2 regions of the Flectobacillus major DSM 103 genome follow, and region 1 is predicted to be linked to the other one. Evidence: riboswitches for the same ligand, from Rfam matches in the RefSeq annotation. Region 1 holds a riboswitch; the other holds the start of a gene.
What was found. A riboswitch is a leader RNA that binds a small molecule or an ion and turns the genes downstream of it on or off. The one in region 1 is predicted to bind S-adenosylmethionine.
Positions count from the first base shown of each region.

Region 2: linked by a shared signal. The riboswitch ahead of FLEMA_RS0147635 (hypothetical protein) and the one ahead of FLEMA_RS67190 (cysteine desulfurase family protein) in region 1 are both predicted to bind S-adenosylmethionine.

Region 1 covers NZ_ATXY01000005.1:192,800-196,224, reverse strand. Annotated here, with positions in the region: gene FLEMA_RS0101870 (peroxiredoxin family protein) at 1-402, opposite strand, end outside; SAM riboswitch class I at 674-770, opposite strand; SAM riboswitch class I at 1,115-1,210, shown strand; gene FLEMA_RS67190 (cysteine desulfurase family protein) at 1,360-2,592, shown strand; gene FLEMA_RS0101860 (SusC/RagA family TonB-linked outer membrane protein) at 2,929-3,425, shown strand, end outside.
Region 2 covers NZ_KE386491.1:4,363,879-4,367,303, forward strand. Annotated here, with positions in the region: gene FLEMA_RS73065 (ArnT family glycosyltransferase) at 1-777, shown strand, start outside; gene FLEMA_RS73070 (homoserine O-acetyltransferase family protein) at 827-1,918, opposite strand; gene FLEMA_RS0147635 (hypothetical protein) at 1,964-2,206, opposite strand; SAM riboswitch class I at 2,325-2,439, opposite strand; gene FLEMA_RS73075 (TonB-dependent receptor plug domain-containing protein) at 2,660-3,425, shown strand, end outside.

The DNA.
Region 1 (3,425 bases):
CTCAACAAATCGGAAAGTTTTGCCATATTCGGCGGTAAAAGGCAAGAAATTACCTCTAAAATTAGGAACTAAACTTTTGTAAACACCCGAAAGCGTACCGTCTTCATGGATTTTAGCTACTAATGCAGCGTCATAAGTATTCATTTTGATAAATACCGAATCTTTTGCTGTTTGCTGAACGTGAAAATCGTCTCTTCTTGTTCCATTGATGAGTGTAAAGGTGGCATGTTCGGCATCCTTGCCCTTCACTTCAAAATTAAAAGGCACTTGTACCTCGTTTACTTTGAATACACCACGCCATGCACCTTCTTTGATAAAGGTACTTTGGGCATTAACTACATTGGCGGATAGCGTAGATAAGGCCAAACAAGCAATAGAGAGTAGTTGTTTCTTGGATTTCATTTCGTTTATTGGTTTTTGTTAATCTATTAAGTATATAGATTTAGTATATTTAAAAAAGATATAATACATACAAAAGCAATTAAAGTAATGAAAATCAAACATATACGCTATCAAACTGGCGTTTCTCCTAGAATTTATGCCTTGATAATCAGGTAATTAATCACTAATTAATGAGTTACTTATTAAAATGGTTGAAAAAAGTAATTTTGATACCATCTATTGAAAACAGCACATAATGCTATCCAACATGATAAATGGCTTAATTACTTAAGATTTATCGTTAGAATTAGGTTGGGGCACCTTGTTGGTGGCTAACAGGTTGCCAGAAGTTCGTCGAGCCTAATCTCTCCCTTCGTTCTTTATAAATCTATTAATCTAGTTATTCTATAGGACAAATTTACATAATAAAAAATTACATATCCAAATTATTCTGAAAAAAAATCTGATAAATATCATTTTATGCACTTATCCAATACTTGTAGTTGTAATGAAAAAGTTTTTCACCGCTAGTCATATCACTCGAAAAAAACTCATAATCAATGACAAAGCTACTACAAGGCTTATCCAAAAGTGTTTAATCAACCGTTCATTCACTGACCCATAATTCACTTTATAATAATCTATCAACTCCTTTTTAAACTAATAAAATAAATTTTGCAAAAAAATTTGGAATTGTCAAAAGACATAAAGAACTTTGCCTATCGAATAAATAGATTTATAAAGAATGAAGGGAGAGATTAGGCTCGACGAACTTCTGGCAACCTGTAGTCATCAGCAAGGTGCCCCAACCTAATTCTAACGATAAATCTTTCCAATCCCAATACTAGAAATATTTATTGTACTGATTAAGAACCTCATATATAGTTTTAGAGATATAATCTATAAAATCCATATACTAAATATATTAAAGTGAAAAAATGGTGAATTTAGTGGGAACATACCCTAAACCTATTGACTATGAAAAAGCTCGTAAACAACAACCTAAAAACAAGAAAAGACATGGAGATTTATTGTGATAACGCCGCAACAACAGCCCTCGACCCTGAAGTACTTAATGCCATGATTCCGTATTTGACTAATCAGTATGGTAACGCATCTTCAAATCATATTTTTGGCCGAAAAGCTAAAGAAGCAGTAGAAGAATCAAGGCTGACAGTTGCCAAGTTATTCAATGTTTCGCCTAATGATATTTTTTTTACCTCGGGTGCTACCGAAGCCAATAATTTGGCTATTGCTGGAGCTGTAAGGACATTTGAGGTGCAGCATGCCATTACTTCGAGAATAGAACATAAGGCTGTTTTACAAACCTTAGGGCAATTTTCGCAGGAAGGAGAATTAGAAGTGAGCTTTGTACAGCTAGATACTAAAGGAAATATTGATTTTGAACATCTCGAAAATCTGTTGAAATATAATCCACAAACATTGGTTAGCCTAATGCACGTCAACAATGAAATCGGGAATATCAACGATATTCGGCAAATAGGATATTTAGTAAAAAAATACGATGGCCTATTTCATACCGACACCACACAAAGTATTGGCAAGTACAAATTTGATATTTCTCTGCTAAATGTAGATTATTTGGTGGGTTCGGCTCATAAATTTCATGGCCCCAAAGGTGTTGGTTTTATTTATATCGACAAGTATAAGCGAGTAAAACCTCATACTTATGGAGGGGCTCAGGAGCGTGGTACAAGAGGCGGCACCGAAAATGTGGCTGGAATTGTAGGATTGGCCAAAGCCCTGGAAGTGGCTTATCGTGGACTAGAGGAATACCGTAATCATATTGCCTATTTGAAGTCATATTTGATTGAGCAGCTCAAAAACAGCCCAATACCCGATATTTCTTTCAATGGAGCAAGTGAGTCTGAAACAGCCAGTAGTTATAATATCGTAAATGTGGCTTTCCCACATTTACGGAAAGGTGGGCCTTTGCTCGATAAGCTCGACAAGCTAGATATTGCGGTGTCGGGTGGTAGTGCTTGTTCTAACTTGACCAGTGCAGGCTCGCATGTATTAAAGGCTTTACAACAAAACCTCGACAAAGATAATATCAGATTTTCGTTTAGTAAATTCAATACTCCTTACGAAATCAAGGTTATTATTGATACCATTCGTGCGATTTACGAAGAAGACAGACTCCCTAAAAATGTGACTCCGTTGGCAACACCATTACTAGCAACAGCATAGAATAATACAATTATTTGTTTTATAATTTCAACATATATAACTTTTTAACTAAAATAATACAATTTATACGGTGATTGTTTGCAGATAAGGGATGAATGATTATATATTTGCCTACTAAACATATAGATTTTATATTTTATCTATAAACAATCATCAAAACTCTTTAAATATGCATTCCAAATTCTATAACAACATTAATTTCTTCTTCAGGTATAGGTTCGCTTGTTAGGTCAGCTAAATACCTAAATTGCTTTTCAGCATCCGTTTACCTATCTGTCAGCACTCCATGTCTAGCAAGACAAGGCTGTTCGTTTATTTTCAAAATATAAATACTACATGAAAAAACTTTTAAGATTTTCATTAGCTGTGATCCTTGTATTACAGCTGGGCGAGCTTTTTGCTCAAAATATCAAAGTTACTGGAAAAGTACTATCAAAGTCTGATAATCAGCCTGTTGCTGGTGTTACTGTACTCATAAAAGGTACTGCCAAAGGTACAGTAACCAATGCCGAAGGACAATACAATATTTCGGCTCAAGTAGAAGATATTCTCAAATTCTCATTTATTGGGTTTAAGTCGGTCGAGCAAAAAGTACCTGCTAGTGGAGTGGTCAATATCGCTTTAGAAACAGAAGATACCCAATTACAGGAAGTAGTGGTAACAGCCCTAGGTATTGCCAAAGAGAAAAAATCGCTAGGGTATGCTGTTCAAGAACTCCGTACAAAAGATATTGCCGAAGCACGAGAAGGCAACCTTGTCAATGCCCTTTCTGGAAAAATTGCAGGGGTTAACATTACCAACAGCCAAGGCGGTATGGGATCGTCGAGAATCGT
Region 2 (3,425 bases), on a different contig from region 1:
ATGATGCCTACCCGAGATGTATACCAAGCCAATATCGAAGCTGAGCTATTTAAGAAATGGATGCTATACCTATTTTGGGTAGTGATGATATTATTTACTATTGTCAAAACCAAAATTGTACATTATTCATCTATGGCATGGTTTCCTGTTTCATTTTTGGCAGCTTATCATGTGTACCAGATTTTAGAAGGGCAATGGAAGTGGTCGAAGTGGGTGAGTTTTGGATTAATTTTTATAGGGTGTACAATGGCAATAGCCCTAACGGCTGTACCACTTGTAGGACAATATGCCACTCAGATTATTCCTTATATCAAGGATGATTTTGCCGTAGCAAATCTTCAAGCAAAAGTTACTTGGAATGGCTGGGAACAATACATTGGCTTGAGTTATTTGGTAGGAGTCGTAGTGTTGGTTTGGCAACATAAAATAAAGGAACTCTATCTCCTCACGGCTATTTGTTTGTTTTTGTATTCTGCCATTGTTGTTCGTAAAATAGAGGGGTATTCTCAGCGTGCTGCAATTAGTTTTTATGAGTCGTTGAAAGGACAAGATGTATATGTTGAGCCAATAGGCTTTAAATCGTATGCACAGCTTTTTTATTTTCAAAAGCAACCCAACCAACCTTTAAGAACTGAAGCGTATTTGCTGAACGAACCACATTTAGATAAACCTGCATATTTTGTGATGAAGATAACCGCAGACAGTGCTACCAAAGCAAACCCTAATTTACAGTTGATAAAAGAAGAAAACGGTTTTCTGTTTTATAAAAGAAAATAGTGAGTTGTTCGTCAACTCACTATTTCAAGTATCTTCTGCTTATTAATCCTTAGTTTATGGTTGAAACAGTTTGTTTAGTTTCTAAATTTTTGAAAAAAGCATACATAGGATTTACATCTAGCTTGACAAATTTTTGCCAAACCTTAATAGCTTTTGTAATAAGCTCATTCTCGATCAAGAAACCATCATGGCCATAAAGCGAGTCTAGGGCTTGGAAGGTTGCTCCTGGAATATGTTTGGCCAAAAAAGCCTGTTCATTGATAGGAAATAGGGCATCGGACTTAATACCCATTACCAACGTTTTGGCTTTGATTTGTGACAAAGCATTTATTACACCACCACGTCCACGACCAACATCCTGCGAGTCCATCACCTGCGAAAGTACATAATACGAAAAAGCATTGAAACGCTGCGATAGCTTTTCGCCCTGATACCTTTGGTAAGTTACAGCACGATAAGGTTTGTCTAAACCTTCGTCTCGACGAGCTTGCGTTACTTCGTATGTTTCATAGTTGCGATACGAAATCAAAGCAGTGGCTCGTGCTGCCTTCATTCCATTTAGGCCAGCGGTAACACTTCTTTCGGGCCAAGTTGGGTCAACTTCAATGGCCATTCTTTGCGACTCGTTAAAAGCTATTCCCCAGGGTGAATGTTGAGCATTGGTGGCTATCAAAATAAGGTTTTCGATTAATTCAGGCTGAGAAATGGCCCATTCTACCGCCTGTTGCCCACCCAACGAGCCACCTACACAAGTTTTTATTTTGTGAATACCCAGATGTTCTCTCAACAAATCAAAAGAATTGACAATATCTCTGATGGTAATTGTAGGAAAATCATGGAAGTAAGGTTCGCCTGTTGTAGGATTAATAGACAATGGCCCTGTACTGCCATAATGCGAGCCTAAAACATTGACACAAACAATAAAGCAACTATCTGGGTCGAAAAGCTTACCACGACCAACCAGCCCCTGCCACCAGTCGGCCACATCTTGGCTTCCAGTAAAAGCATGACAAATCCAAACGACATTAGAACAATCGCTATTAATTTTACCCAAAGCTTGGTAGGCTAATTCTACCTCTGGTAGTACACCTCCTGCCTCTAAGGTAAAAGGAAATGGGTATTTGAAAGTATTCGAGTTCAAGGTATTATATGGTGTCTATTTGAGAAAGTTTTACAAAACAAACCACTAACAAGAAGCTAGTAGCTCCTGAATCGTATCGAAAGACTCTTCGTATTCCCAGTACATTTGTCGTCCAAATGCCGAGCTAACCAACACATATTGCTTACTAACCGACTGAATACGCTCAACTGCTACAAGCTTGAGTGCAGGTTTTTCTACCTTGACACTTTCCACAATTTCCTGATTATTGGCATCATAGCCATGAACAATAAGGTAGTTTCCTACCGTAATGGGGATAAACTTTTTCATAAATGCGTACAGAATAAATAGTCACAACCAATGTGACAGTAAAACGATAAATCGTAAACCTGACGAATACTGTACAGCAAGAATCTGTGAAAAGTAGCTGGATAAGTTCTTCGTAATTGGTTTATATTTCCCGATAAAACTTTTATCAGGTAGGAATTAGCACCTTGCCTTTACGAATCGGTAGGTTGCCAGAAGTTCATAGAGCCTATTCTCTCCCTTCTTCTTTATAAATCAACTACTACTTGTGAAGAGTAATTGACTTGATGTTGCAAAGTAAAAGTTGGAACACGGGAAAAGCAAATGTTTTGAGAAGAGATTCTGTTTTTTAGGTTAAAATACCATAGTTGATTGATAATTTTATTGTTATTTTACAATTTTAAGGATAACCTTAAACCTATCAAGTAAGCATACTCTCTTACTTAGCTCTTGTAGACGTTCTAAAACCCATTTATTATGATGTTTGCCAAACACAAAACTCTTTACCTTGTATTGCTGTGTATTGTAGGGCTTTCGGCCTTCAGATTCTCTGATGAAAACCCTATTCTTGAAAAGATACTTACCCAACTCGAAAAATTTCGGAATACTGTTCCCCAAGAAAAAGTCTATTTACATTTCGACAAACCCTATTACATGGCTGGCGAAACGGTTTGGTTCAAAGCCTATTTGTTTGATGCTTCCAATCATCGGATTGATTCGGTAAGTAGGGTACTGTATGTAGATTTGGTCAATGAAAGTACAGGCAAAGTAATTTTACAAAGAATCTTAAAAAGTGAAGGTGTTGCTCATGGCGATATGGCTTTGCCAGATACCCTTACCGAAGGAATGTATCAGCTAAGAGCTTACACCAATTATATGCGTAACTTTTCGGATGAGCTATTTTTTCATAAAAATATAAAAATTTGGCAAGGCACTATTCAAAGTACCATGTCAGAAGCCAAAGCGTTGGATTTATCGAATGTAGCATCGGTACAGTTTTTTCCTGAAGGAGGCGACTTGGTTCAGAACTTACCGTCCAGAGTAGGCTTTAAAGCTGTAAACAAATTGGGCAAAGGGGTAGACATTGAAGGTATTGTCTTGGATGAAACCCAAGATACTGTTGCTGTTTTTAAATCGGCTCACTTGGGTATCGGAATGTTTAATTTTGTACCCATGCCCGACAAAAACTACAAAGCCTATGTGAAAAAAACAGATGGAAAATATTGGGAACAACCTTTCCCTC